2 regions of the Streptomyces sp. NPDC017979 genome follow, and region 1 is predicted to be linked to the other one. Evidence: riboswitches for the same ligand, from Rfam matches in the RefSeq annotation. Region 1 holds a riboswitch; the other holds the start of a gene.

Region 1 (14,995 bases):
CCCTGAACATCCCCGGGGGAGTGGTGCAGACGTTGGAGAAGGAGCAGGCCACGGTCGCCGTCGAGCGATCGGAGAAGATCGTCGTGGACGCCTTGCGACCTGCGAAGCAGCCTGACTACGCTCGGTCGTCGGCCCAGTGAGGCGGGGGAGGATGGGACCGTGCGCATCGGGGTGTGAAGGCGCGGGGGGTCGGCGGAAGAACTGCCCTCCCCGTGGTGGAAACTGTCTGGCGGGTACGGACGTTGTGAGGGTGTCCGGGTCAGCAGGCGTGATCATCAGGAGTTCGTCCTGCCCCACGGGCGGGTCTATTTCGGTCAAGGGGAATCGCCCGTGAAGTTGTTTGCGAAGTTGTTCGGCAAGAGCGCACGCGAGGACGGCGGCAACGCCAGGCACCGCGCCAAGCGTCAGGGCCAGCCGGAGGAGCAGGGCGGCCAGCGCCCCCTCTTCCGGGACGAGCTGGCTGGTCCGGGCGGTGACATTCCGGGCGGACCGGGCGCGTCGTCTGTTGACCCTGCCGGTGCCGGCCGCATAGGTTTCGGGGAACCATCGACGTCAAGCACGGGTGGAGGGTTCTCCTCCGACCCGTACGCGACCAATCCCCACGGGGGACAGCCGCGGCAGGAGGATCCGTCCATGGCTGGTGTGACGGTGTGTACCAGGTGCGGTTACCGCAACCCCGAGTCCGGTCGGTTCTGCTCCAACTGCGGTGCGCCGCTGCGCAGTGGCGTGACCCCGGAGCGGGCCTCGGAGACCACCTCCACGATCTCCATCTCCGGCCTGGAGGCGTACGACTCGGAGACCACGGGGCAGACCCAGCTTCCGTCGCTCTCGCCGGAGGCGCAGGCCGCGGTGGAGGCGCTGCCGCTGGGTTCGGCCCTGCTGATCGTGCGGCGCGGCCCGAACGCCGGCAGCCGCTTCCTGTTGGACGGCGAGCTGACGACGGCGGGCCGACACCCGCAGAGCGACATCTTCCTCGACGACGTCACCGTGTCCCGGCGTCACGTGGAGTTCCGCAGGCAGCCTGACGGCAGCTTCAGCGTCGCCGACGTCGGCAGCCTGAACGGCACCTATGTGAACCGCGAGAGCATCGACGCGGTCTATCTGGCCAACGGCGACGAGGTCCAGATCGGCAAGTACCGGCTGGTCTTCTACGCGAGCCACGCGAGCCAGCGGGGCATGTGATCGCCGGTAACCGCCTGTGACCCGTCTGGGGAGGCACATGCTGCGAACACCGACGGGCGGTGCCGGCCACGGCACCGCCACCAAGGGCGAGAGGCTGATGAGCATCGGCACGGTGCTCACCCAGCTGCACGACGAGTTTCCCGAGATCACGATCTCCAAGATCCGTTTCTTGGAGGCCGAGGGGCTGGTCGAGCCCCGGCGCACGCCGTCCGGCTACCGCAAGTTCAGCGCGGCGGACGTGCAGCGACTGGCGCAGGTGCTGCGGATGCAGCGGGACCACTACCTCCCGCTGAAGGTGATCCGCGAGCACCTGGATGCGGTCGCGCGCGGTGAGCAGCCGCAACTGCCGGCGCAGGGCGGGCGGCGCGAGCCGGCCCCCGGCGCCGCCCAGGACGGTCCGGCGGCGCCCACGGTCGCGCGGGTGAGCCGCGCGGCCCTGCTGGCCGGGGCCGGGGTGACCGAGGAGCAACTGACGGAATGGGAGTCGTACGGACTGCTCACGGCTAGTGAGGACGGTTCGTACGACGCCGAGGCGGTGACCGTGGCCCGGCTCGTGGCCGAGCTGGGCCGCTTCGGGCTGGAGCCGCGCCACCTGCGGGCGGTCAAGGCCGGGGCGGACCGGGAGGTCGGCCTGGTCGAGCAGGTGGTGGCACCCTTGCGGCGGCATCGGAACCCACAGACCCGGGCGCACGCGGAGGCCACTGCGAAAGAGCTGGCGACCCTGTCCGTACGGCTCCACGCGGCCCTGGTGGAGACGGCCCTGGGGGTCCGTCTCCACTGATCATGGCCGTGCCCGACTACCCAAAGGGGCCGCGCACGGCCTAGGGTTGCTGTGTGAACGAGCTCGACGTTGTGGGTGTCCGGGTGGAAATGCCCTCGAACCAACCGATCGTGCTCCTGCGTGAAGTGGGAGGCGATCGGTACCTCCCCATTTGGATCGGCCCAGGGGAGGCGACCGCGATCGCCTTCGCCCAGCAGGGCATGGCCCCCAGTAGGCCGCTGACCCATGACCTCTTCAAGGACGTGCTGGACGCGGTCGGCCAGGAGCTGACCGAGGTCCGCATCACCGACCTGCGCGACGGGGTCTTCTACGCGGAGCTGGTCTTCGCCAGCGGGGTCGAGGTGAGCGCACGTCCCTCCGACGCCATAGCGCTCGCACTGCGCACCGGAACGCCGATCTACGGCAGTGACGGGGTGCTCGACGACGCGGGGATCGCGATCCCGGACGAGCAGGAGGACGAGGTGGAGAAGTTCCGTGAGTTCCTCGACCAGATCTCTCCCGAGGACTTCGGGACGAGCAGTCAGTGACTGATGGGGCCGCTTTAGCCCAATCACGTACCCTTTCCCCGATCTGGGGCACGTGAAACCACTCTTAGGGTGATTATCACTCGGCGTGGCGAGTGTGGCGATCGTTGACGCACCCCTGGTGACTGCCTACCGTCGAGTGGGCAGGTCAAGGACGGAGGGTCGGCGTGAGAAGCAGCGGCGACGGTGCGGTTGGGGGCGTCCCCGGACGGAGTCCGGTGGAAGGCGGACCGTATCCGCTCCAGCGGGGTGCGGTCGAAGAGGCGCCGGAGACGGTGGGTTACCGGGGGCCCACGGCCTGTGCGGCGGCCGGGATCACCTATCGACAGCTCGACTACTGGGCGCGCACCGGTCTGGTGGAGCCCAGCGTCCGCCCGGCGTACGGATCGGGCACCCAGCGGTTGTACAGCTTCCGGGACGTCGTCGTACTGAAGATCGTCAAGCGTTTCCTGGACACCGGTGTCGCGCTCCAGAACATCCGCGCCGCCGTGCAGCACCTGCGGCAGCGGGGCTTCGCCGACCTGGAGCGGATGACGCTGATGAGCGACGGGGCGACGGTGTACGAGTGCACCTCGCCGGACGAGGTCGTCGATCTGCTCCAGGGCGGGCAGGGCGTCTTCGGCATCGCGGTGGGCGTGGTGTGGCGGGACGTCGAGGTCGCGCTGGGCCAGTTGCACGGTGAGCGCATCGACACCGGCGAGACCCTGATCGGCAACAACCCCGCGGACGAACTGGCCCGCCGCCGGCGCGATCGGGCCGGCTGACCTCGACGCTCCGGCCGGCGCGGGGCGGCGCGGCACGGCGGCCCTGCCGGGCGCTGTCAGTGGCATGAGGCAGCATCGGAGGCGTGAGAGCCGCTCCGACGATCCTGCATCTGGACATGGATGCCTTCTTCGCCGCCGCCGAGCAGGCGGCGAAGCCGAGTCTGCGCGGGAAGCCGGTGATCGTCGGGGGCCTGGGCCCGCGCGGAGTGGTGGCGACGGCGTCGTACGAGGCGCGGCGCTTCGGGGTGCACTCGGCGATGCCGATGGCGCAGGCCCGGCGCCTCGCGCCGAACGCGGCGTACCTGGTGCCGCGGTTCGCCTTCTACCGTTCCATCAGCGAGCAGGTCATGCGGCTGCTCGGCGAGCTCTCCCCGCTGGTGGAGCCGCTGAGCCTGGACGAGGCGTTCGTGGACCTGGAGGCGGCGGGTGCGGCCCGGGACGCGGCGTCGGCGCGGGCGGCCGGTGAGCGGCTGCGCGCGGACATCCTCGCGGCGACGGGGCTGACCGGGTCGGTGGGGCTGGCCGGATCGAAGATGCTCGCCAAGATCGCCTCCGAGCAGGCCAAGCCGGACGGTCTCGTTCTCATCGAGCCGGGCACCGAGCGCGCGCTGCTGGGGCCCCTCTCGGTGCGCATCCTGCCCGGAGTGGGGCCGGCCACCGGTGAGCACCTGCGCCGCGGCGGGATCACGACCTGCGCGGAGTTGGTGGAGGCGGGGGAGGACGAGTTGGTGCGGCTGGTGGGCAAGGCGCACGGCACCGGGCTGTACCGGATGGCCCTCGGGCACGACGACCGGCCCGTGGTCGCGGAGCGCGACACCAAGTCCGTGTCGGTGGAGGACACCTTCGACGTGGACCTGCACGACCGGGTGCGGATCCGCGTCGAGGTGGAGCGGCTCGCCGACCGGTGCGTGCAGCGGCTGCGGGCGTCCGGGCACTCGGGCCGCACCATCGTCCTCAAGGTGCGGCGGTACGACTTCTCCACGCTGACCCGCTCAGAGACCCTGCGCGGGCCCACCGACGACCCCGCGGTGGTGCGGGAGGCGGCGGCGCGGCTGTTGGAGGCGGTGGACACCACGGGCGGCGTACGACTCCTGGGCGTGGGGGTGTCCGGGCTCGCCGACTACACGCAGGAGGACCTGTTCGCGCAGGCCGCCAGCGCCCGGGCGGCGGATGCCGACGCGGGCGCGGGGCGCTCGCAGGAGGACGGGGCACCGGGCGCGGCGCCGGGGCGGGAGGGCGCGGGCGCGGCGGCGGGCGATGTTCCGGCCGAGGGCGGGCCGGCCGCAGCGGAGGCATCCGTACGGCAGTGGCCCGCCGGACAGGACGTGCGGCACGCCCGGTACGGCGCCGGGTGGGTGCAGGGGAGCGGGGTCGGCCGGGTCACCGTGCGGTTCGAGGTGCCGCAGGGCGCACCGGGGCGGGTGCGCACCTTCCGCGTGGACGACCCGGACCTCGTGCCGGCACAGCCGCTGCCGTTGGTGGATCAACCCTCGTCGCCGGTGGACGGGGCCGAGGGGGGCGCCTCCGGGGGGAGGGAGAGTTCGAGTCCGTAGTGGTGGTAGAGCTGGAGTTCCTGCTCGGGGGAGAGGTGGCGGCCGACGCCGAAGTCCGGCGCGCCCTTGATCAGGGCGCGCTCGTAGGGGACGCGGAGGGCGTCGTCGACGACGGTGCTCGGTTCGAGGGGGACGAAGGCGTCCCGACTGAACAGCCCCGTGCGGACGGCGGCCCATTCGGGTGACCCCGTGGCGTCGTCCAGGTACACCTCGTCGACCGTCCCTATCTTCACGCCGTCGCGGTCGAAAGCCTTGCGCCCGATCAGGCTGCGCGGATCGATGTCGGTCTGCACGGTCCCTCCAGGGGGTCGCAACTGCTGCCTAAGGCTTACGAAAGGACACATCTCGGGCGTCGGCCACTCGGGCGATCTGATGATCGAGCCGGGAAGGGGTGCGCTGGTAGGCTGGCAGCGGCTGCTGACCCCGTGCGGGAGAGTCCACCGGGCCGCCGGTGGCGCCGAAGGAGCAAATCCTCCCCGGAATCTCTCAGGCACCTGTACCGCACGGACGAGGTCACTCTGGAAAGTAGGGCGGGCGTCGGACGGCATCCGCTCTCACCGACGGTGAAAGCCGGCACGCCCAGCGGGCGGACCGGTGAAGCTCTCAGGTTGAGATGACAGAGGGGGAGGCCGTCCAGGGCATCCGCGCCGTGGTGCCCCTCGCAGGTCGTCAGACCAGGAGGCCGCCTACATGACCGCCAACCGCACCCCGCTCACGCAGCTGGAGCGAGGCATTCCGTTCGAGCAGCGCCACATAGGACCCGACGCCGAGGCCCAGGCCAAGATGTTGGCGCAGGTGGGGTACGGCTCGCTGGACGAGCTGACCGCAGCCGCGGTCCCCGACGTCATCAAGAGCGCCGAGGCCCTCGGCCTCCCGCAGGCGCGCACCGAGGCGGACGTCCTCGCCGAGCTGCGCTCCCTCGCCGACCGGAACACCGTCCTGACGTCGATGATCGGCCTCGGCTACCACGGCACCTTCACCCCGCCGGTCATCCTGCGCAACGTCATGGAGAACCCCTCCTGGTACACGGCCTACACGCCGTACCAGCCGGAGATCTCCCAGGGTCGGCTGGAGGCCCTGCTGAACTTCCAGACCGTGGTCGCCGACCTGACCGGCCTGCCGACCTCCGGCGCCTCCCTCCTCGACGAGGCCACGGCCGCCGCCGAAGCCATGTCGTTGGCCCGTCGCGTCGGCAAGGTGAAGGACGGCGTCTTCCTCGTCGACGCCGACGCGCTGCCGCAGACCGTCGCCGTGATCCGCACCCGCGCCGAGCCGACCGGCGTCGAGGTCGTCACCGCCGACCTGAGCGACGGCATCCCGGCCGAGATCGCCGAGCGCGGCGTCTTCGGCGTCCTCGTGCAGTACCCGGGCGCCTCCGGGGCCGTACGGGACATCAAGCCCGTCATCGACCAGGCCCACGACCTCGGGGCCGTCGTCACCGTCGCCGCCGACCTGCTCGCGCTGACCCTGCTCACCCCTCCGGGCGAGCTCGGCGCGGACATCGCCGTCGGCACCACGCAGCGCTTCGGCGTCCCCATGGGCTTCGGCGGCCCCCACGCGGGCTTCATGGCCGTGCGCGAGACGTTCGCCCGCAGCCTGCCGGGGCGCCTCGTCGGCGTCTCCGTCGACGCCGACGGGAACCGCGCGTACCGCCTCGCCCTGCAGACCCGGGAACAGCACATCCGGCGCGAGAAGGCGACCAGCAACATCTGCACCGCGCAGGTGCTGCTTGCCGTGATGGCCGGGATGTACGCCGTCTACCACGGTCCGCAGGGGCTGCGCTCCATCGCCGAGCGCACCCACCGCTACGCCGCACTGCTCGCCGCGGGTCTGACGGCCGGCGGAGTCGAGGTCGTCCACGGCGCCTACTTCGACACCCTGACGCTGCGCGTCCCGGGCCGTGCGGCCGACGTGGTCGCCGCCGCGCGCGAGGGCGGGGTCAACCTCCGCCTCGTGGACGACTCCCACGTCTCCGTCGCCTGCGACGAGACCACCTCGCGCACCGCAGTGGCCGCCGTCTGGACCGCCTTCGGCGTCGAGGCCGACCTCGACGCGCTGGATGCCACCACACCGGACGCCCTGCCCGACGGCCTGCTGCGGACCGACGAGTACCTGCACCACCCGGTCTTCCACCAGTACCGCTCCGAGACCGCGATGCTGCGCTACCTGCGTCGACTCGCGGACCGGGACTACGCACTGGACCGCGGCATGATCCCGCTCGGCTCCTGCACGATGAAGCTGAACGCGACCACCGAGATGGAGCCGGTGACCTGGCCGGAATTCGGCCAGATCCACCCCTTCGCCCCGGTCGAGCAGGCCGACGGCTACCTCACCCTGATCCGGGAGCTCGAAGAGCGACTCACCGAGGTCACGGGGTACGACAAGGTCTCCCTCCAGCCGAACGCGGGCTCCCAGGGCGAGCTGGCCGGGCTCCTGGCGGTCCGCGCGTACCACCGCGCCAACGGCGACGAGCAGCGCACGGTCTGTCTGATTCCGTCCTCCGCGCACGGCACCAACGCGGCGAGCGCCGTGATGGCCGGCATGAAGGTCGTCGTCGTCAAGACCGCCGACGACGGCGAGGTGGACGTCGACGACCTCACCGCCAAGATCGAGAAGCACCGCGACGAGTTGGCGGTGCTGATGATCACCTACCCGTCCACGCACGGGGTGTTCGAGGAGCACGTCGCCGACATCTGCGCCCAGGTCCACGAGGCCGGCGGTCAGGTGTACGTCGACGGCGCCAACCTCAACGCGCTGGTGGGACTGGCCAAGCCGGGCGTCTTCGGCGGCGACGTCTCGCACCTGAACCTGCACAAGACCTTCTGCATCCCGCACGGCGGCGGCGGCCCGGGCGTCGGCCCGGTGGCGGTCCGCGCGCACCTCGCGCCGTTCCTGCCGAACCACCCCCTCCAGCCGACGGCCGGCCCCGAGACGGGCGTGGGTCCGATCTCGGCCGCGCCCTGGGGCTCGGCCGGCATCCTGCCCATCTCCTGGGCGTACGTGCGGCTGATGGGCGGCGAAGGGCTGAAGCGCGCCACCCAGGTCGCGGTGCTCGCGGCCAACTACGTCGCCAAGCGGCTGGAGCCGCACTACCCGGTGCTGTACACCGGCCCGGCCGGGCTGGTCGCGCACGAGTGCATCGTGGACCTGCGACCGCTGTCGAAGTCCACCGGCGTGAGCGTCGACGACATCGCCAAGCGGCTGATCGACTACGGCTTCCACGCGCCGACGATGTCCTTCCCGGTCGCCGGGACGCTGATGATCGAGCCCACCGAGAGCGAGGACCTGACCGAGCTGGACCGGTTCTGCGACGCGATGATCGCCATCCGCGCCGAGATCGAGAAGGTCGCGTCGGGCGAGTGGCCCGCGGACGACAACCCGCTGCGGAACGCGCCGCACACCGCGGCCGCGCTGGGCGGGGAGTGGAACCACGCCTACGGGCGTGACGAGGCGGTCTTCCCGGCCGGGGCGAGCGCGGACAAGTACTGGCCGCCGGTGCGGCGCATCGACGGCGCGTTCGGCGACCGCAATCTGGTCTGCTCCTGCCCGCCGCTGGACGAGTACGAGAACTGACGCACCGCCGCCCGCGGCGTGCGTGGGGGCCGGTACGGAGACCATTCGTGGTCCCGTCCGGCCCCTTCTTCGTCTGCTTCGTCCCTACCGCCGTGCTGCGTGAGCGCTGCCGTGCGCAGCTACGCGGCCGTGCTGGTCTGGAGCGGTCGGTGCGGCGCGATGACCTGGCCGTCCGGCAGCAGTTCGCCCGTGTCCTCGAACAGAAGCACTCCGTTGCACAGCAGGCTCCAGCCCTGCTCGGGGTGGTGCGCCAGGAGACGGGCGGCGTCCCTGTCGGCGGAATCTGACGTCGGGCAGGGTGGCTGGTGCTGGCACATGGCTGGGATCTCTCGCTCTGGTGTGATGTGTGTCCTGCGGCTCGATGGTGCCGTCATGGTCGTCCCCCGTATCCGTCCTACTGCTCCCAGTGTTGCCCCACGGGCGCCGATCCGCAGGGATTTCGCGACAGCTCGTCTCACTCGTCAGGGACGCATCACCCACCTGGATGGTTCAGCCCAACTTGACTGTCCTTTCGGGTGGTTCACGATGGTCGGAACGGGCTAGTCCCGGGCGGACGGTCGTGCGCCCCGCAACCGTCGGACGGTCGCGGGGCGCACGGTGCGGCGTGCGGTTCGAGCCGCTCGGGACCCCCCCCGTCAGGCGGGGGAACCGAGGAGCGGCGCGGGCGTGAGGCGCAGGGTCATCACCGGGAGGAGTTCCGCGACCCGGTAGGGCCGGTGGGCCGTGATCCCCGGCGGCGCCGGCGCCAGCGGCATCAGGACGTCCGTGGGCGCGAGCGCGGTCGAGGAGGCGTCGGCCTCCGGGTCGCCGTGCAGCCAGAGGGTGAGCATGTAGAGGGCGGGTACGGACAGCAGGCGCGGCTGGAACGGGGTCGGGAACGACTCGGCCTGCCGTAGGGCCAGTTCGGTGGAGCTGAGGTAGGGGCCTTCGAAGAAGTGCGAGAAGGCCCATCCGTCGGGCGTCAGCAGCGTTTCCGCAGCGGCGACGTAGCGGTCGTCGCCGCGGAGCAGGAAGCGCCACCCCGTGGGGCGGGTGCGAGGGCCGGAGTCGTCGGTGACGACCTGGTCCAGCACGTGGAGGGGGAGCGGTGACTCGGGGCTCACGGGTCCCTGGACAGACCTGAGTGCCGGGGTGCGGTCCTCACGGACGGCGGTCGGGGAACTGAGTGCCGCGAGAACGCTGCGGACAGCAGGCGCGGGGGCCTGGAGGACATGCAGCGGCATGGTGGGTCGCCTCTCACTCGGGGAGACAGGGTGTATCGGTGAAAAGGGCGCCAGTGCGGACGGCGTTGTCGGCACGCGGGGGCCAAGGACACTGGAAAGGCCGCCGGGCGCCAACCGTATGCCTCAGTAGCGGAGTTTATACGACACGTGTTCGCACGATGTTTCCGCTAGCGTCCTGCACCATTCGCGGCAAGGCTGATTCAGGTCTTTGTGTGCAGGGTGTTGTGTCGGATTTCTGATGTACGTCACACAACGGCCTGCTATTTTGCCCGAACCTCGGTAGGCCGAAACCTGTCGGAGTTTTTCACCACAGTCGCCGTGGGGTGGGTGTCCATTGCATCCGGGTGGGGGTAGGTGCTCCTGGCGCGCGGCTGGTCGACCGCGGGATCTTAGCCGCCACACTAACGGTCCCGGGCCGTCTGCGCTGCGTTATGGATCAGTCAGTCTGGGCATTATCGTCCAGGAGCCGAGCGGCCGACGCCGTGTGCCGCCCACCCGAGGAAGGACGCTTCGATGGGGGACAAGGTCGTCACCGAAGGTTTCGAGCTGTCCGATCGCCAGCGGTACCGGCGGAAGTTGCAGCAGTGCCTTGCGGGCCTGGCGCGACTGTTGGACGAGAAGCGCTTCGACCGGCCGAAGAATCTGATGGGCCTGGAGATCGAGCTGAATCTCGTGGGCGCCGACGGCCAGCCCCGCATGATGAATGCGGAAGTGTTGGAACGCATCGCGAGCCGTGATTTCCAGACCGAACTCGGAATGTTCAACCTGGAAGTGAACATCGTGCCGCACCGGCTCGGCGGGCACGTTCTCGACCAGCTGGCCGAAGAGCTGCGGGCCGGTCTGGGATATGCCGATCGCAAAGCCAGCGAAGTCGGCGCCGGGATCCTGATGATCGGTATTCTGCCGACCCTCGCCCAGGCCGATCTGGTGAGCGGCAACCTCTCCGCCGACGAGCGCTACACGATGCTGAACGAGCAGATCGTGGCGGCGCGGGGCGAGGAGTTCGCCCTGGACATCGCGGGGGTGGAGCGGCTGAGCTGTACGTCGGCCTCCATTGCGCCGGAGGCCGCCTGCACTTCCGTGCAACTGCACCTCCAGGTGACGCCGGCGCGGTTCGCGGACGTCTGGAATGCGGCACAGGCCGTGGCCGCCGTGCAGGTCGCGGTGGGGGCCAATGCGCCCTTCCTGTTCGGCAAGGAATTGTGGCGGGAGTCCCGGCCGCCCTTGTTCCAGCAGGCCACCGACACCCGGCCGCCCGAGCTCCAGGCACAGGGTGTCAGGCCGCGCACCTGGTTCGGCGAGCGCTGGGTGACGTCCGCGTACGACCTCTTCGAGGAGAACTTGCGCTTCTTCCCGCCGCTGCTGCCGATCTGCGACGAGGAGGAGGACCCGCTGCGGGTCATCGACGAGGGCGGAGTGCCCCGGCTCCATGAACTCGTCCTGCACAACGGCACGGTGTACCGCTGGAACCGGCCGGTGTACGGGGTCGCGGACGGCGTCCCGCACCTGCGGGTGGAGAACCGGGTGCTGCCGGCCGGCCCCACCGTCACGGACGTGGTCGCGAACGCCGCCTTCTACTACGGGCTGGTGCGCGCCCTCGCGGACGAGCCGCGACCGGTGTGGAACCGGTTGCCGTTCGAGGCGGCCGCGGAGAACTTCGACACCGCGTGCCGCGACGGGATCGACGCCGAGGTGCGCTGGCCCCGGCCCGGTCGGGCGGGCGGGGTCACCACGGTCCCCGTCACCAAACTCGTCCGGGACGAGTTGCTGCCGCTGGCCGCCGCGGGGCTGGACGCGTGGAACGTCTCCGCGGCCGACCGCGACCGCTACCTCGGGGTCATCGAGCAGCGCTGCCGGCGCCGGATCAACGGGGCGACCTGGCAGGCCGAGACCTTCCACCGGGCACTGGAGGCGGGGCTCGGCAGGGACGCGGCGCTGGCCGCCACCACCCGGCGCTACCGCGAACTGATGCACCGCGGGGAGCCGGTGCACACCTGGCCCACGGGGTTCCCCGGCCCCGGCGCCTAAGCCGGGGCGTCAACATTTTGAAGACCCCGCCGAGCCCGCGCCTGCCGGTGGACGTCAGCTCCTGCCGTGTGCACCGTGCCCGGCCTGCTGTGATGGGATGAGCGCAGGCATTCAACCGGGAGGCACGTGTGCACACGGAGGCGGGACGCGCGGCTGACGACGCCCTTCCCCTGGATCGGGAGGCCGTGACGCACCGGACCCTGCGGTCCGAGTTGCTGCTGGTGCTGGCGCTCTCCCTGGGCGCGAGTGCGGTGTCCGCGCTCATCAGCTTCGTCGGATCGCTCACGAAGCCGGGCGGGCTGAAGGAGCAGGCGGCCACGCTGAACGGCTCGTACGCCCCCGGTCGGCCCTGGCTCGACCTCGCGTGGCAGCTCTTCGGCATCTCGACCGCGCTGGTGCCCGTGCTGCTGGTGGCGCACCTGTTGACCAGGGAGGGGGCGGGCGGGCTCCGGTCGATGGGGTTCGACCGCACCAGGCCCTGGCCCGACCTGGGGCGGGGCGCCCTGGTGGCGGCCGGCATCGGCAGCGCCGGCCTCGCCTTCTACCTCGGCGCCCGCGCCAGCGGGTTCAACCTGACCGTCGTGCCCGAGTCCCTGCCGGACGTGTGGTGGAAGTTCCCGGTCCTGATCCTCTCCGCGATCCAGAACTCCGTGGTGGAGGAAGTGATCGTGGTGGGCTACCTGCTGCGCAGGCTCGCGCAGTTGGGCTGGTCCCCGATGTCCGCGCTGGTGGCGAGTTCGGTGCTGCGCGGTTCGTACCACCTCTACCAGGGCATCGGCGGCTTCATCGGCAACCTGGTCATGGGCGTGGTGTTCGTGCTGCTGTACCGGCGCTGGGGGCGGGTGGGGCCGCTGGTGGTGGCGCACGCGCTGCTCGACATCGTCGCCTTCGTCGGATACGCGCTGCTCGCGGGCAAGGTGGGGTGGCTGCCCACGGCGTGAGGCGACCGGGCGGGCGCGGGCGCGCCGGCCGGGGGCGAGGGGCCTGCGGAACGATCCGTACGCCCCTCGCTCGTGCCGTCGTCCGGGGTGCCGATCAGGGGGTGGCGAGCAGTTCGCCGTCGATGACGGTGACCGCGTGGCCGGTCAGCACGGTTCGCTCGCCGCGCACCTCGGTGTGCACCAGTCCGGAGCGGGCGGACGCCTGGAGCCCGGTGAGCCGGGTGCGTCCGAGGCGTTCGGACCAGAAGGGCGCGAGGGCGGTGTGGGCGCTGCCCGTCACCGGGTCCTCGTCGATGCCGTAGTTCGGGAAGAAGCAGCGGGAGACGAAGTCGTAGCCGCGGGCGGGGTCTTCGGCGGCGGCGGTGACGATGACGCCGCGCCGGGAGAGCGTCGCGACGGCCGTGAGGTCCGGTGCGACGCTGCGGACCGTCTTCTCGTCGGCGACCTCCACCAGCAGGTCGCCGACCTGCGGCCCGGTGTCGCGGACGGCGAGCACCGGTACGCCGAAGGCGGCTTCGAGGCCGCTCGGCGGGGCGGTCTCGGTGAGCGGCGCGGTGGGGAAGTCCAGGGTGGTCGTGCCGTCTTCGTGCGCCGTCGTCACCAGCGTGCCGCAGCGGGCGGCGAAGCGGACGGTGCCGGTCGCGGTGCCCGTGGTGTGCAGGACGTGGGCGGTGGCGAGGGTGGCGTGGCCGCACATGTCGACCTCGGTGGTGGGGGTGAACCAGCGCAGCGCCCACGTGGGGGAGTCCGGGGCGTCGGTGAGGGGGTGGGCGTAGGCGGTCTCGGAGAGGTTCACCTCGGCGGCGACCTGCTGGAGCCAGTCGTCGTCGGGGAAGCGGTCGGCCCCGGGGAGGAGGACGACTCCCGCGGGGTTGCCGCTGAAGGGACGGGAAGCGAAGGCGTCGACGATTCGGATGCGCATGCGGTGACGGTATGCGGCGCGGGGAGCGGGTCGCCAAGGCCAATGCGCAGTGGCTGGCCTGTTTGAGGGAAGTCCGACCGGTCTCATTGAACGTTGACCACCGGCTGTTTCGTCTCATCGGAGTTGGGTGCAGTTCTTCTTGAGGGACGCTCCTGAGCAGGTGGACACTGGGCCCGCACGGATCTCGAAGAACTCCGGACGCCGCCACGCCCGCGACGGCTTCGACCTCGAAGCGCCGCAGACCCGTTGATCAGGACGTTGTCCAGGACTGGCGTCGCGGACGCCATTGACGCCCTCGGCTCAGTGCGCTCACTTGCGCAACTGCGGCCGGCGGGCAAGGAAGAGCTCTGCACCCTCGACGAGCCCGGACTCGACCACCTTTGGGTTTGCCTCCAGCCAGGCGATGGCCTTGTCGGGGCCGGCCTCGGGCATCAGCCCGTACTGCAGGAGATAGCCGGAGAGGCGGTCCAGGATCCGGCTGTCGTGCACACCGAATTTGCGCAACGCCGGCAGCGGATTGTGCTTGCCGACCACGTAGGAGGCGATCATCTGGAATTCCTGCACCATCGTCTGCTGGATCGACGAGATCGACGACGGCGGCAGCTTCTTCACCAGATCGCTGAACGGCTTCTCGTTCTCCTCGTAGTGGTCGCCGAGCGCCAGCTTCGCCGAGGCGGCCGCCTCCACACCGAACGCGCGCAGCTCCGCCGAGATCGAGGCGTGCTGCCGCTGCGTGGCCGTGTCCCCCGGGTATCCCGCGTTCCGGTCGGCCGGGAACCGCTTCTCCGTGAAATCCACGGCATGCTGCAGCTCATGGGCCAGCGTGCTGGCGAACTTCCGCAGCTCCGCGACGCCCGCCGTGGCTGGGGGAGGGTCGATCCACAGGAACCCCTCGCCCTCCTCCACCGCGAACATCGCCACGCCCTTAGGCGGCTTCTTCTCCCGGAAGTGCACCTCCCGCCCGGCCTGCTCCACCTGCTGGACCAGGGACGCGTACGGCGCCTCAATGCCCACCGCCCGCGCGTTCGGGTCAGCCGCCTTCAGCAGCGCCATGAACTCCCCGTCCCGGATGTACTGCCTCGACCACGGGCTGTACGACAGTCGGCGCTGCACCGGTGCTGCGCCCGGGCCTGCCGTCGGCCGTGCGGCCGGCTCCGCCTGCGCGGCCGGTGGCGCAGGGTCTTTCATGACACGTACCGCGTTCTCCTCCGCGGCCCGCTCGAACCGGTCCGACGGGTCGCTCAGCGCCAGCCCGTCCCCGTGATCCGTGCCCGCCACCGGCCCCTGGCGCTGCTGGATGACGTGCGTCAGCTCATGGGCCAGGGTGTGCCGATCCGCGCCGCCCTGGCCGAGCACGATGTGACTGCCGGACGTGTAGGCCCGGGCCCCGATGCCGGAGGCGGAGCGACTTGCCGCCGCGTCGGTGTGCAGCCGTACGTCGGAGAAGTCGGCGCCCAGTCGTGACTCCATCTCCGCCCGCAGCGGCGCCGCCATCGGCCGCCCC
Region 2 (14,995 bases), on a different contig from region 1:
CCCTCGACGAACGTTGGGGAGTCATGGTTACAACCTCCGGAGTAGCGCGGTCCCTGCTCGACGCCGGGAGACCAGTTCGGAGCCGCCTGACAGGGGTGGCAGGGGCACGTTCAGTTGTGTGCGGCCGTCCGTGGCCGCCGCGGGCCGTCACCGGGTGCCCTTGGGGTCGAGCGCGTCGCGCACGCCGTCGCCGAAGAGGTTGAAGGCGAGCACCGTGATGAAGATGGCAAGACCGGGGATGACCATGAAGGTCGGGTCGGCCTCGTAGGTCTTCACCGCGGTGGAGAGCATCTGGCCCCAGGACGCGGTCGGCGGACGGACTCCGGCGCCGAGGAAGCTGAGCGCGGCCTCGGTGAGGATGTTCGTCGGGATCATCAGCGTGGCGTAGACGGTGATGGGGGCGACCAGGTTCGGCAGCAGCTCCTTGAAGAGCACGTAGCGCGAGCCGGCGCCCAGGCTGCGGGCGGCCTCGATGTACTCCTTCTCGCGCAGCGAGAGGGTCTGGCCGCGCACGATGCGGCCGACGTAGGGCCAGCCGAAGAAGCCGATGACCGAGACGAGGATCGCGATGCGCACGCTCGAACCGGTCAGTCCGAACAGGTCGTTGGGTAGCACCGCGACCAGGGAGATGATGAAGAGCAGCTGCGGGAAGGACAGCAGCATGTCCATGACCCGGCTGATGATCGCGTCGACCCAGCCGCCGAAGTAGCCGGCGATGATGCCGAAGATCGTGCCGAGCAGTACCGCGACGACCGCGGCGAGGAAGGCGACCAGCAGCGAGATCCGGGCGCCGTACACGATCCGGCTGAAGACGTCCCGGCCGTTGTTGGGCTCGACGCCCAGCAGGTGTTCGGAGCTGATGCCGCCGAAGGCGCCCTTGGGCGTGTTGAACAGCGGGTCCAGCTTGTCCTGGTGGAACTTGTTCGGCGGATGCCCGAACAGGTCGACGATCAGCGGAGCGAAGATCGCGACGAGCACCAGGAAGATGACAACGATGCCGCCGGCCAGCGCCAGCTTGTCCTGTTTCAGCCGTGACCAGGCGATCTGCCGTAGCGACCGCCCCTCGACCGACTTCCTGACTACAGCCGCCGCGACATCGGTGGACGCGGCCTTGTCCGCTTCCGTGCCCGTGTCGTGCATTGGTGCCGTCATCGTGGTGGGGACCCCTCCCGGCCGGAGGTGACCGGCCCGTACCCGCCGCTGTAGCGGCTTGCTGTGAACTTCTGGTGCACGAGGAGCAGTTGGTACGAGATGTACGTGTTACCCGGCCGTACACGCGGGCGAATCTCCCCTTGGTGCGGGAGTCTTCAACGGTCGCGCGATCAGCCGCCAGACCCCCAGGACAATGGTTGCCCAACCGTGATGCGCGTAGAGGGATTCCGTTATCCGGACGACGTCGCGGGCTCAGCGGGGAACCATGTCCCCCCACGACAACGGGAGTTGAGCCATTGTCCGATAATCGGTGAATTGATTCTTCCGGGATTCCCCTGCACTTCAAAGGGATTGCGCGTCCCGAATCCCCCAATCCAATGCGCAGATCCCGGAAATGGGCATGGAAAGGGGGGAGCGTCTTCTGAAGAGACGTCCCTGGAGGGGTGCTGCCGGGGAAGCCGGAGCCGGGTCCGGTCGGTCAGTGACCGGCCACCGGCGGATAGCCGTAGCCATCGCCGGGGGCGACTGCGGGGGCCGCGCCGGGCGCGCCGCCGTGGGCGTCCCGGTCGTAGAACGGCCGGGCGTTGGCCCGCAGCCACATCCCCACCGGGTCGTACTCGTCCGACAGCGCCACCGTCGACACCGGCAGCCCGTCGGGCACCGCCGTGATGGACTGCTGCATCATCGCCCGCACCGCGTCCACCGACTGCCGCCCGGTGTCGTACAGGTCCAGGCCGATGGCGAGGTACGGGGCGCCCAGCGCGGGCTGCACCCAGGCGCGGCGCAGCGAGCGGACGGCGGGCGTGTGGTGCGCGTTGCGCGACAGCAGGGCGTAGAAGTGCGGGATCTCCAGGGCGGGCTCGGACAGCCGCAGCGGCCCCGCGGGCATCCGGTCGAGGCCGGTGGCGATCCGGCGCAGGTCCGGCCAGGGGATGCCGACCCCGCCGCCGGGCGCGTGCGGGTTCAGCCAGATGCCCCAGCGGTCGGGGTAGAGGGCGCGGGCCGCGTCCAGTCCGGTGACGACCTCGTGGGCGCGGTTCCAGCCGGAGACGGACAGTTCCTGGGCGGAGGTGACCGCGGGGGCGTAGCCGACGCCGTCGACCTCCAGGTTTCCGTACTGGGCCTCGGGAGAGCCGGGGCGGCCGTGCCACAGCAGCATCCAGATGCGTCCGCCGGTCGGGTCGGCGAGGGCCTGGAGCAGCGCCTCGTACGCGTCGTACCGTCCCGGGGTCACCTGGCGGAGCATGTGCTCGATCTGCCCGGTCGCCGCGGTGCCTGACGCGCTCACCCTGTTCCGCCCCTTCGTGCCGACCCTGTCTCGAACCTGCCCCGCTGCTCGCCCCGTGGAACAACCGGTGGTGACGGGAGCCAGCTTAAACGGGACGCCCGACAGCACGCGGCCGCTCTCGGCGGCTTCACCCGCACCGGCCGGCGCCGGCCCGCGAAGCCGCTGGCGCCGCTACCGCCGCTCGTAGAAGGGGCGGACCTTCTCCAGCATCCATTCGCCCACCGGGTCCTGCGCGACGTCCAGCAGGACCAGGTTCACCGGCCAGGGGGCCGGGACGCGGCCGAGGGCACGACCGAGGGCGTCCAGCGGAGCGGCCTGCTCGGCGGGCCCCCAGGCGGAGAGCTGGACGCCGATGAAGAGGGACGGGGCGTCGCCCTCGATCGAGGCCAGCGCCCGGCGCGCGGTCATCACCACGCCCGTGGCCTGGAACTCCTCCGCCGCGGCGCCGAGGAACTCCATCGGGTCCTGCTGCCAGTCCGGCTCGAAGAGCCGCACCCGCCCGCCGCTCGCCGGTCCGGCGCCGGGGGCGCCGTCGGGGAGGGCGTCCGCGAGCGGGGCCCGGCCGTCGCGGCACAGCTCCGCGACCGCGGGCGGCGGCAGCGGGACGCCGACCGTGCCGCCCGGGTTCACCGCGATGCCCACCTGCGGCTGGAGCCCGCGGGCGAACTCCCGCGCCGGGGCGACGACGTACGAGACGTAGTCGCCGACGCAACTGCGGTACTGCTGCTCGGAGCTGAACACCGGTACGTACGCGGCGCCGTCGATCTCCATCATCGGCAGGTCGAGCTCCCGGCTGTCCGGGGCTCCGCCCTGCGGCAGCGGCACCCATATGTCGCTGCGGCCCAACACCTCGACGAGCCGCGCGCCCGCGCCCGGGTCGCCCAGCGAGGCGGCGAGCGCCCGCTCCAACTCGTTCGCGGGCCACGCGCCCGTCTCCAGCAGGTCCATGTGTCCCGGCATGCCCATCCCGCTTCGCGCCTCTCCCCGACTCGCCGACGGCCGACTCGCGGCCCGTCCCCCACCACTTGAGCACCGCTTGAGCCCGTCGGCTCCCCTTACGGCCCGCGGGCACGGAGACCCCATGACTCTAGGGCCTGTACGGTCCGGCGCCGTCCCGTTCGGTACCGCGGGCCGGCTACCCCGCCCGGAAGCCGATGCGGGTCAAGGTGGTGGCGGCCGGGCGGTCCAGGAGCGTCACCGAGGCGCAGCCGGCCGGGGCGCGGCCGACCCCCGCGTCCGCGATCAGCCGGCCGGCGGCCCGCCGGTGGCGCGCGAAGGCGTAACCGGAGACTCCGCGTCCGCGCTCGCGCTGCCCCTCCCGGGCGACGTCGGGCGGCACGTCCAGCAGCAGGAGATGGAGGGCGCTGCCGCGGCGCCGGGCCTGGCGGGCGAGCCAGCGGCGGACCCACGCCTGGGTGCCGCAGTCGTGGACCACGACGCTCCGGCCCGAGCGCAGCGCCTTGCGCAGCCCCGCGTAGTGCGCGATGCGGACGAAGGGGCGGTACAGGGCGTACGGCAGGAAGCGGGGCGTCGCCGCGTCCCAGCGGTCGCGGGTGTCCTGGGAGTCGATGCGCGTGCCGCGTACCGTGCGCTTGATCAGGGTGGACTTGCCGCTGCCGGGCAGTCCGGAGACCACGACGACGTCGCCCGTGGCGAAGGCGAGGGTGCGGGGGGTGCGCCCCGAGCGGTCCCGCAGGTCCCGCAGGACGGGCGCCCCGGAGGCCCCGGAGAGCGCCGACAGCGTCGACGGAGCGGGGTCCCCCACCCGCTTCCGCACGGGCACCTGTGGCTGTGCGGGCACCCCCGCGGTAGTGGCGTAGGCACCGGAGTGCTGCAACGTCATCACACCCTCCTCCCCCGGTTCAGGTCACCCACACACATGCCCATGGAGCGTAAAGAAATGGTAATTCGGCGCCATCGATTTCTTCGGTGGTCCACCGCGCCCGGTGTTGCGCCCGGCCGTCGGGCGCGCTCGGGGCGCGAACGTTCCGGTCCGCACTCCCCCTTCCCGCCTGCGCGTGCAATGATGTGCCCGCCAACTGCATACCGGCCGCTTGAATCCACGCGGGAGAGTCCCGGCACGTCCGCCGGGCGCCGAAGGAGCAAGTTCCTCCCTTGAATCTCTCAGGCCCCGTACCGCGTGCGATGAGGCAGATCTGAAAAGCGGGCCGCGTCAGCCGGCTCCACCCAAGGTGCAAGTCACGACCGTACGCCCAGCAGTACGTACGATCGCGACGAACCTCTCAGGTTCCGATGACAGATGGGGAGGATCGTCCTCGTCGTCATGTGTTTCCGTCATGCCCCTGGGAGAAGCGTCCATGAGCCCGTCCGCGAACACCGCCCCCCGCCGAACCGCCCTCGACGCGCTGCACCGCTCGCTGGGCGCGACCATGACCGACTTCGCCGGCTGGGACATGCCGCTGCGGTACGGCAGCGAGCGCGACGAGCACAACGCCGTGCGCACCACCGCGGGCCTCTTCGACCTCTCCCACATGGGCGAGATCACCGTCTCCGGCCCGCAGGCCGTCGCACTGCTGGACCACGCCCTGGTGGGCAACATCTCCACGGTCGGCGCCGGCCGCGCCCGCTACACGATGATCTGCCGTGAGGACGGCGGCATCCTCGACGACCTGATCGTGTACCGCACCGGTGCCACGGAGTACATGGTCGTCGCGAACGCGGGCAACGCCCAGGTCGTCCTCGACGCCCTCGTCGAGCGCTCCGCCGGCTTCGACGCCGAGGTGCGCGACGACCGCGACGCCTACGCCCTGATCGCCGTCCAGGGCCCGGCCTCCCCCGGCATCATGAAGTCCGTCACCGACGCCGACCTCGACGGGCTGAAGTACTACGCGGGCCTGCCGGGCACGGTCGCCGGCGTGCCGGCGCTGATCGCCCGCACCGGCTACACCGGCGAGGACGGCTTCGAACTCTTCGTCGCACCCGAGCACGCCGAGACGCTGTGGCGGGCGCTGACCGAGGCCGGGGCGCCCGCGGGCCTGGTGCCGGCCGGGCTGTCCTGCCGGGACACCCTGCGCCTGGAGGCGGGCATGCCGCTGTACGGGCACGAGCTGACGACCGCGCTCACCCCCTTCGACGCCGGCCTCGGCCGGGTGGTGAAGTTCGAGAAGGAGGGCGACTTCGTGGGGCGCGCCGCGCTGACCGAGGCCGCCGCGCGCGCCGAGTCCGCACCGCCGCGCAAGCTGGTCGGCCTGATCGCCGAGGGCCGTCGGGTGCCCCGCGCCGGCTATCCGGTGGTCGCCGGCGGCGAGGTGATCGGCGAGGTCACCTCGGGCGCGCCGTCCCCCACCCTCGGCAAGCCGATCGCGATGGCGTACGTCGACGCCGCGCACGCGGCACCGGGCACGACGGGCGTCGCGGTCGACGTCCGGGGTGCGCACGAGCCGTACGAGGTCGTGGCGCTGCCCTTCTACCGCCGCCAGAAGTGAGCCCCTGCTGACTCCGGCGCGGGCCGGGGCCCACGAAGCCCTCCGGTCCCGCGCACCGGCGGTGCATGCCGTCGCGCACCGGTCGGTCATCCACCCCGCCCGGTCACCGAAGTGACCAGCGGCACGTCAGCGCGCCGCCCGTCCGTCCGTTCGCCCTTTCCGCATACAGGAGAATTCACGACATGAGCAACCCGCAGCAGCACCGCTACAGCAAGGAGCACGAGTGGCTGTCGCCCGCCGAGGACGGCGTGTCGACGGTCGGGATCACCGAGCACGCCGCGAACGCGCTCGGTGACGTCGTCTTCGCCCAGCTCCCCGCGGTCGGCGACGACGTCACCGCGGGCGAGTCCTGCGGCGAGCTGGAGTCCACCAAGTCCGTCAGCGACCTGTACTCGCCGGTGTCGGGGGAGGTCACGGAGGTCAACCAGAACGTCGTGGACGACCCGTCGTTGGTGAACAGCGCCCCCTTCGAGGGCGGCTGGCTGTTCAAGGTGCGGGTCACCGGCGAGCAGGACGAGCTGCTCACGGCCGACGAGTACACCGCGTTCTCCGCGGGCTGACGGTCACGCTCCGTACGACCACAGACAGCACACAGGGATCAAGGGACACAGGGACTCACACATGTCGCTTCTCAACACCCCTCTCCACGAGCTGGACCCGGACGTCGCCGCCGCCGTCGACGCCGAGCTCCACCGCCAGCAGTCGACCCTGGAGATGATCGCCTCGGAGAACTTCGCTCCGGTCGCGGTCATGGAGGCCCAGGGCTCGGTCCTGACCAACAAGTACGCCGAGGGCTACCCCGGTCGCCGCTACTACGGCGGCTGCGAGCACGTCGACGTGGTCGAGCAGATCGCGATCGACCGCATCAAGGAGCTGTTCGGCGCCGAGCACGCCAACGTTCAGCCGCACTCGGGCGCCCAGGCGAACGCGGCGGCGATGTTCGCGCTGCTGAAGCCGGGCGACACGATCATGGGTCTGAACCTCGCCCACGGCGGGCACCTGACCCACGGCATGAAGATCAACTTCTCCGGCAAGCTCTACAACGTGGTCGCCTACCACGTGGACGACGCCACCGGTCAGGTCGACATGGCCGAGGTCGAGAAGCTGGCCAAGGAGTCCCGCCCGAAGCTGATCGTGGCCGGCTGGTCCGCCTACCCGCGCCAGCTCGACTTCGCCGCCTTCCGCCGGATCGCGGACGAGGTCGGCGCGTACCTGATGGTCGACATGGCCCACTTCGCGGGCCTGGTGGCGGCCGGGCTGCACCCGAACCCGGTGCCGCACGCCCACGTGGTGACCACCACCACGCACAAGACGCTGGGCGGCCCCCGCGGCGGCGTGATCCTCTCCACCGCCGAGCTGGCGAAGAAGATCAACTCCGCGGTCTTCCCGGGCCAGCAGGGCGGCCCGCTGGAGCACGTCATCGCGGCGAAGGCGGTCTCCTTCAAGATCGCCGCGTCCGAGGAGTTCAAGGAGCGCCAGCAGCGCACCCTGGACGGCGCGCGGATCCTCGCCGAGCGCCTGGTCCGCGAGGACGTCACCGAGCACGGCGTCTCGGTGCTGTCGGGCGGCACGGACGTGCACCTGGTCCTGGTGGACCTGCGCCACTCCGAGCTGGACGGACAGCAGGCCGAGGACCGGCTCCACGAGGTCGGCATCACGGTCAACCGCAACGCCGTCCCGAACGACCCGCGGCCCCCGATGGTGACCTCGGGCCTGCGGATCGGCACCCCGGCGCTGGCCACCCGCGGCTTCGGCGACGAGGACTTCCGCGAGGTCGCGGACGTGATCGCGGAGGCGCTGAAGCCGTCGTACGACGCGGCCGCGCTGCGCGCGCGGGTCTCGGCGCTGGCGGCGAAGCACCCGCTGTACCCGGGGCTGTAACCCGTACGTTTGTACGAGGTGCGGGGGCATCGCGCACACTGAACGGTGAGCCGGTGCCCCCGCTCGTACGTCAACACCCACCCCATCCGTCACACCAGCACCACCCCGTACCGCCTTGCACGGCCCGCATCCACTGCATCGACTGCACCCCCGCACCGCCTTGCACAGCCGGCAGACAACGGCGTCTACCAACCCGCTAGGAGTTCTCCGTGGCCATCTCGGTCTTCGACCTGTTCTCGATCGGCATCGGCCCGTCCAGCTCGCACACGGTCGGCCCGATGCGCGCGGCCCGGATGTTCGCCCGGCGGCTGAAGAACGAGGGCCTGCTCGCCCACACCACCGCGGTCCGCGCCGAGCTGTTCGGCTCGCTGGGCGCCACCGGCCACGGCCACGGCACCCCCAAGGCGGTGCTGCTGGGCCTGGAGGGCGCCTCCCCGCGCACGGTCGACGTCGAGGGCGCCGACGAGCGGGTGGCGACGATCAGGGCGGCCGGCCGGCTGAACCTCCTCGGGGCGCACGAGATCGCCTTCGACGCCGACGAGGACCTGGTCCTGCACCGTCGCAAGGCGCTGCCGTACCACGCGAACGGCATGACGATCACGGCGTACGACGCCGAGGGCGCCACCGTGCTGGAGAAGACGTACTACTCGGTCGGCGGCGGGTTCGTCGTCGACGAGGACGCGGTCGGCGAGGACCGGATCAAGCTCGACGACACCGTGCTGAAGTACCCCTTCCGCACCGGCGACGAACTGCTGCGGCTCACCAAGGAGACCGGACTCTCCATCTCCTCGCTGATGCTGGAGAACGAGAAGGCGTGGCGCACCGAGGACGAGATCCGCGCCGGCCTGCTGGAGATCTGGCGGGTGATGCAGTCCTGCGTGACCCGCGGCATGACCCGCGAGGGCATCCTCCCCGGCGGCCTCAAGGTCCGCCGCCGCGCCGCCAACACCGCCCGCCAACTGCGCGCCGAGGGCGACCCGCTGGCCCGCGCGATGGAGTGGATCACCCTCTACGCGATGGCGGTGAACGAGGAGAACGCGGCGGGCGGCCGGGTGGTGACCGCCCCCACCAACGGCGCCGCCGGCATCATCCCCGCCGTGCTGCACCACTACGTGAACTTCGTCCCCGGCGCCGACGAGGACGGCGTCGTCCGCTTCCTGCTCGCGGCCGGCGCGATCGGCATGCTCTTCAAGGAGAACGCCTCCATCTCCGGCGCCGAGGTCGGCTGCCAGGGCGAGGTCGGCTCCGCCTGCTCGATGGCGGCCGGCGCCCTCGCGGAGGTCCTGGGCGGCACCCCGGAGCAGGTGGAGAACGCCGCGGAGATCGGCATGGAGCACAACCTCGGCCTGACCTGCGACCCCGTCGGCGGTCTGGTGCAGATCCCGTGCATCGAGCGCAACGGCATGGCGGCGGTCAAGGCGGTCACGGCGGCGAAGATGGCGATGCGCGGCGACGGGAACCACCTCGTCTCCCTGGACAAGGTCATCAAGACGATGAAGGAGACCGGGGCGGACATGTCGGTGAAGTACAAGGAGACGGCGCGGGGCGGGCTCGCGGTGAACATCATCGAGTGCTAGGCGGATGGGCCCTGACCAGCGCGTTCGTGTCTTTCGACGCTGTCAGGGCCTTCCCTGCTTACGCGTCGGAAAGTCCCTGAGGCCTCCCTGGGACAGACGTGAAAGTCCCTGGGATGTCCCTGGCTCGCTGAGTGTGCAACGCCCACGAGCAGTCACCCACACGAGTGAACTGACACTGCGTTCTCCAGGTGCCGGAGCCGGGTCTGTGGCCCGCCTACCTGCCGCTCACCGCCCACCCGCCAACGAGGAGCGGCAGCGCCGGGCAACGAACGAGGAGACGCGACCGGAGGAACCTCACGTATCGAGAGCATCGCACCAGCCTCAAGTCATTCAGGAGACAGAAGCCTCTCCACTCGATCCACGAGTTGCCGAACTTCTCTGCGGTACGGGCCCCACCGCGCCGTGTACGAGGTCAGCTGGGACATGCGAATGCCGACAGACTCACCGGAGCAACACCGTCATCGTCGGGGACTCGTTGGAGGACGTCCGCACCGGACGTGAAGGCGGGGCGCGGGTGATCGGTGTCGCCTCCGGGACCACCTCCGCAGCCGATCTGGCCGACGCGGGCGCGGACCATGTCGTCTCCGACCTCACCGACCCTTCGCAGCTTCTGCGGCTGATCGGACCTGGGGCCGAGTAGGAGCAAGGATCATCGAGGAGTCGGCCGCGCCCATCTATCGCTGGCGGCCCGGCTTACCCAAGCCTCGCGGTCCTGGGGTGACGGCGCGTGTCCGTGTGATCCAATGGCCGCCGAGCCGGGACCACCTCGCGAAGGGAACACGAAGCGTGTCGACGGTCATACCTGTGCCCGATGACTGGCAGCCGTTGTTCGACGGTTGGGAAGACCTCCGGCACGGCTACCACTATGGGGACAAGGACGAGACGGTGCGCGACTGCGCCCGCCGGCTCGACGCGACGGTGCCGGGGGCCGAGGAGAGTCCCGTGCTGTTCTGGACGCTGGGTTTGCTGATGCTCACCCCTTACGTGGCCTTCGGCGAGCCCGGTCCGGGAGTCAAGGACGAGGTCGTCGGCGTACTGAGCCGGGTGGCGCGCGGTGACGACGGCCAGGCGTGCGCGCACGGCTGGCATCCGTACGACATCGAGGTCGACGACGTCCTCGAATTCCTTCCCGCCGGCCTCGACGAGCTGAGCGCCCCGGCGGACCAGGACCTCGACGACCTGCTTCCCGAGCACGTGCTTCCCGCGCACTGCCTGGAAGAGCTCGAAGACCAGGAGGCCGAACCCGCGTCTCTCTCCGGACCCGAGATCCTCGCCCGCTGGCAGTGTCCGCGTGCCGCATCGGGGTTCGCCCGCGCCGCCCTCGACTACCTGGGCGCAACCGTCCGTTGAGGCGGCGCCTCGAAGGGTGGGCAGTCGGCTGGCCCGGCTCCCCGGCCCACCCCGTTCGGGCGCGTCGCAGCCGGATGACGCGGAAGCGCCAAGAGCGCGCTGCTGGAGCGGGCCCGACCCCGGCCAAGTGCGGGACGGGCCCGTCCTGTTGAGGCGGTCCGCTGGTGATCAGGGGGCCTGACCGGTCCGGTGGGCACGGTGCACCCCTGCTCCGCAGGGAATGAGCATCGTGCCTGGTGATGGCGGGCACGACCAGCGCATAGCGTCACTGACCGGTCGGGCCGCCCGCGGAACCGACCACAGCATCAGCTCGATCCTCGCGCGTCGGCGGCGGGGTCCCGAACGGTCAGGAAGCACAGTGAAGAAGACGGTTACCGCCCTCTCCAGGGGAATGCTCGCCACGGCGCTGGCCGCCGGCGGGCTGCTGGTCGCCAGCAGCCCGACGACGGCGGCGGAGACGGCCGCGAGCAGGGGATGTTCCACGAAGCAGCACAAGGAGTTCGACACCTCGGGGTACAACACGGACGTGTACCTCACGCTCTGCGTGGCAAGCCGTGACGGCGGCTACATAGCGAGCGCCGACGGGTACTACATCGACGGCGGCGGAAAGCGGAAGTTCGACAACTTCGACATCCAGATCCGGCTCGAACGCGACAACAAGGACCTCAAGGTCTCGGTCTGCGACATCACCGCGGAGATCAACCGGGCCGACAACGGGCCGATCCAGTGCCAGACGAAGATCCACGCGACGGGGAGTTCGAAGGGTCTCTCCGCCGACGGGAAGGTCAACTACGACCTGGACGCGGACGGCAAGGGCGGATACACCTGGGCACTCACCGGGTCGCCGCGCCTCTAGCCCCCTCTCCCGGAAGGGACCTGGGTCGAACGCCGTTCGCCGGGCGCTTCCGCCTCGGGCGGCGAGCGCCAAAGCTGAGCAGCGTGCACGCTCGTGGCCGCAAAGTTGAGCATCGTGCCAGGTGGTGGCGGGGGTGGACACCGCATAGCGTCATTCATCAGTCGGAGTGCCTACGGGTTCCGGCCGCACCATCAGCTCGATCCGCGCGCCTCGGGGTGCGGCATCTCAAACGAAGCAGGATTCACGGTGAAGAAGACGGTTACCGCTCTGTCCAGGGGAATGCTCGTCACGGCGCTGGCCGCCGGTGGCGTCCTGGTCGCCGGCAACCCGGTCACGGCAGCGGAGACCGCGGCGGGGACGCCGATCAGGGCTTGCTCCACGCAGCAGCACAAGGAGTTCCCCACCTCCGGGTACAACACCGACGTGTACATCAAGCTCTGCGTGGCGCCCCGCACCAACGGCTGGATCGCGAGCGCGGACGGCTACTGGACCGACGGCGGCGGGAAGCGGAAGTTCGACAACTTCGACATCCAGATCCGGCTCGAACGCAACGACAAGGACGTCCTGGTCTCCCTCTGCGACATCACCGCGGAGGTCAACCGGGCCGACAGCGGCACGATCCAGTGCCAGACGAAGATCCACAAGACCGAGAACATGAAGGGCCTCAGCGCCGACGGGAAGGTCAACTACGACCTGGACGCGGACGGCAAGGGCGGATACACCTGGGCACTCACCGGGTCGCCGCGCCTCTAATCGGGCGGCGAACCGCCTGTCGGGGGGCCGGCGGTGCCGTTCTCGACCGTGAGGGCGTGGACGAGGTCGTAGACGCCCGAGTGGGTGCCCAGCAGGTCTCGGTGGAGCAACCGCCCCGCGGTGCGCAGGCGGTCGCCGACCGTGTTGCGTCCCACGCCGAGGCTGTGGGACGCCCGGCGGGCGTCGGTGTTGGCTTCGATCCAGGCGCTCAGGGTGCCCCGGAGGTCGCGAGGGCCGTCGGGGAGCGGAGCCAGGAACGTACGGGCCCAGCTCACTGCGGGCGGGGTGCACAACAGGTCTTCCAGGACCGGGGCGGGGCGCGGCACGGGGGTGCGCGCCCCGCTCTCGTACCAGGGCGCGTCGGGGACCGACAGGGCCAGGGCGAGCGCCGCGCGGGAGCGGACGTCCGCCAGGTCCAGGCCGAGGGCCTGCCCGGCGCGGTCGAGGTGTGCGGCGACGCTGTTGCGGCTGACGCCCAGCAGGCGCGCGACGCCGGACCGGGGGAAGGTCAGCGACAGCCGGGTGATCTCGTGGGTCAGCTTGGGGGCGGTGTCCAGCGGTCGCAGGACTTCCCGGGCCCAGGCCGCGGCAGGACCGGCCGGCAGCACCCGCCCCAGCGACACCCCGCCGCCGGATCCCGCGACCCGGTCGGGGGCGCCGCGCGCGACGGCGAGGGCGTGGCGGGCCTGTTCGTAGGCGTCGGCCGTCTCGTCGAGGGGGTGGGGGTCGCTCACGCCCAGCCTGTAGTGGCCGTGCTCCGACACCAGGCGCCGCAGCGCGGCTCCGGGGCCGTCGGGCGACTCGGGCGCGTCCTCGGCGATCAGGCAGATCAGGTGGTCGTCGTAGACGGGGCAGCGCACCATCAGGGCCGGGCCGTGGTAGCCCGACGCGTCCTGGAGTTCGCGGGCGATGCGGTCGCGGTCCTCGGCGCCGCAGCGCAGCAGTTCGACCCGGAGCGAGCCGGCGTCCAGCAGGTCCGGGACGGCGCCGGCGGTCATCCGGCGGGCCAGCACCGGGTCTCCGGCCATCAGCGCCATGAAGACCGCCAGCCGCAGTTGTCCCGCTTTGCGGTGGTACTCGCGGGAGGCCGCGGCGGCCCGGCCGGCGCTGCGCAGCAGCATCATCAGGCCGCCGGTGTGCGAGGCGAGGAGGGCGGCGTCCCGGCTCAGGGCGTCGGGTGCGGCCACCACCAGCACGGGGCGGGGGGTCCGCTCGCCGAGCGCCTCCAGACGCACCTGCACGGGACCCGCGCCGGTGACCGCGTCGGTCGCCGCGGCGTCCAGGGCACCGTCCGCCAGCCGTTCGAGCAGGGGGCGCAGCGCGGGCAGCACTTGTCGGGGGAACGCGGCTCCCGCCGCCTCGACCGCGCCGGCGCGGTCCACCAGCGCGACCGCGGCACCGAGCTGGGCGCCCAGCCACTCCACCAGTTCGCACAGGTCGAAGGCCGCTTCGTCGGACTGCTGACGCCGGACCTGGCGCAGGAGTTCATGGAGCGGTCTCGACCCGCCGTGCTCGTCGACGTCGCCCGAAGCCACGTGCCTGCCCCCCTCACCCGGACGTGCCTGCGTCCGGACCTCCCTGTGCACCGAATGTCCGCCGGCTGTGCACCGAATTCCGCCGGCCCGCTTCCCGGCCCCGCGCGGGCGGCCCGGCCGCTCCGGCGCTCCCGGTGTGCCGCCGGATACGACCGGCGGTTCGCTCACGTCGCCCGGAACGGGGCGCCCGGCGAGCGGAACATCGAATCACCTTCGACCGATGATCGCCACGGCCGTCGAGCGCTGCTGACCGAATGTCCAACGGGACGACCGCCTCCGCATCGTAAGGGGTCTGGCCGAAAATCGACGAAAGCGGTTTCCGATATCACCGTTGTCGGCCGGCTCCGGCACCTCGTCGCCGCTGGACTGCCCCCGCCACCGCCGCGCACACCGGGCCGGACGTGCGGAAGGGCGGCCACCCGCGGGGGTGGCCGCCCTTCCGTCGACGTGCCTCAGACCTTGCTGAAGGAGGTCCAGAACTCCTCGAAGGTCAGCTTGCCGTCGCCGTTGAGGTCCTTCGACTTGATCACCGCTTCGGCGACCGTTTCCGTGACGTTGAAGTCGCCCAGCTGCGCCATCACGCTCTTGTACTCGGACGCCGTGATCAGACCGTCGCCGTCCAGGTCGTACCGGTCGAACGCCCTGCGGGCCGCTTCCTTGTCCGCCACTTCCTCTGCCCCTCCTCGGTGCACTACTGACGGGAGTCAGATTATCGGTCCGAAGCACCCCGACGGCTCAAGGGGCGGCCCTTGGGCCTGCCTTACGGATCAGGCCGGCTCAGCGACCGGCGAGGGCCGGGACCTTGGCGGGCGCCGGCTCGACGCTCGCCGCCGGGTAGCCCGCGCGCCAGGGCTCGTAGTGCGGGTTGTCCACGCACTCGCTCATGATCTCGACCTTCTTGACCTTGTCGATCGGACAGACGCCGACGACGAACTGCCGCGCCACCCCGCCGGGGAACGCCACCTCGACCTGGTCGGCGTACTTGTGGCTGTCGCCGATGGTCTTGTTCACGTCGACCCCGCCGGGGGCGTCGATGTAGTAGTTCCAGCCGTTCTTCCACGACTTGTACAGGTCGTGGTTGTACGAGGTGGAGACGTACGGGGAGGGCTGGTTGACCAGGACGTACTTCTCGATGTCGTACTGGCCGTCCAGCGGCG

What was found. Region 1 has a riboswitch for glycine ahead of gcvP (aminomethyl-transferring glycine dehydrogenase). Riboswitches for the same ligand answer to the same signal wherever they lie in the genome.
Region 2: another riboswitch for glycine. It lies ahead of gcvT (glycine cleavage system aminomethyltransferase GcvT); the one in region 1 lies ahead of gcvP (aminomethyl-transferring glycine dehydrogenase).

Annotation. Positions count from the first base shown of each region.
Region 1 is NZ_JBIRGU010000004.1:600,115-615,109, reverse strand. Features, by position in the region: gene ACH4E8_RS15565 (DUF881 domain-containing protein) at 1-140, shown strand, start outside; gene ACH4E8_RS15560 (FHA domain-containing protein) at 202-1,182, shown strand; gene ACH4E8_RS15555 (MerR family transcriptional regulator) at 1,220-1,963, shown strand; gene ACH4E8_RS15550 (bifunctional nuclease family protein) at 2,017-2,490, shown strand; gene ACH4E8_RS15545 (MerR family transcriptional regulator) at 2,655-3,251, shown strand; gene ACH4E8_RS15540 (DNA polymerase IV) at 3,335-4,804, shown strand; gene ACH4E8_RS15535 (PRC-barrel domain-containing protein) at 4,735-5,148, opposite strand; glycine riboswitch at 5,223-5,316, shown strand; gene gcvP (aminomethyl-transferring glycine dehydrogenase) at 5,495-8,377, shown strand; gene ACH4E8_RS15525 (DUF5999 family protein) at 8,497-8,694, opposite strand; gene ACH4E8_RS15520 (hypothetical protein) at 9,013-9,600, opposite strand; gene ACH4E8_RS15515 (glutamate--cysteine ligase) at 10,114-11,628, shown strand; gene ACH4E8_RS15510 (CPBP family intramembrane glutamic endopeptidase) at 11,757-12,569, shown strand; gene ACH4E8_RS15505 (PhzF family phenazine biosynthesis protein) at 12,664-13,491, opposite strand; gene ACH4E8_RS15500 (DUF4157 domain-containing protein) at 13,801-14,995, opposite strand, start outside.
Region 2 is NZ_JBIRGU010000001.1:261,213-276,207, forward strand. Features, by position in the region: gene ACH4E8_RS01135 (ABC transporter substrate-binding protein) at 1-25, opposite strand, end outside; gene ACH4E8_RS01140 (ABC transporter permease) at 148-1,152, opposite strand; gene ACH4E8_RS01145 (enhanced serine sensitivity protein SseB C-terminal domain-containing protein) at 1,631-2,440, opposite strand; gene ACH4E8_RS01150 (enhanced serine sensitivity protein SseB) at 2,612-3,406, opposite strand; gene ACH4E8_RS01155 (AAA family ATPase) at 3,576-4,283, opposite strand; glycine riboswitch at 4,496-4,589, shown strand; gene gcvT (glycine cleavage system aminomethyltransferase GcvT) at 4,759-5,886, shown strand; gene gcvH (glycine cleavage system protein GcvH) at 6,069-6,446, shown strand; gene glyA (serine hydroxymethyltransferase) at 6,508-7,767, shown strand; gene ACH4E8_RS01175 (L-serine ammonia-lyase) at 7,977-9,344, shown strand; partial or broken gene ACH4E8_RS01180 (HAD hydrolase-like protein) at 9,790-9,984, shown strand; gene ACH4E8_RS01185 (hypothetical protein) at 10,149-10,694, shown strand; gene ACH4E8_RS01190 (hypothetical protein) at 11,053-11,550, shown strand; gene ACH4E8_RS01195 (hypothetical protein) at 11,797-12,303, shown strand; gene ACH4E8_RS01200 (helix-turn-helix domain-containing protein) at 12,300-13,838, opposite strand; gene ACH4E8_RS01205 (EF-hand domain-containing protein) at 14,291-14,506, opposite strand; gene ACH4E8_RS01210 (ADP-ribosyltransferase) at 14,616-14,995, opposite strand, start outside.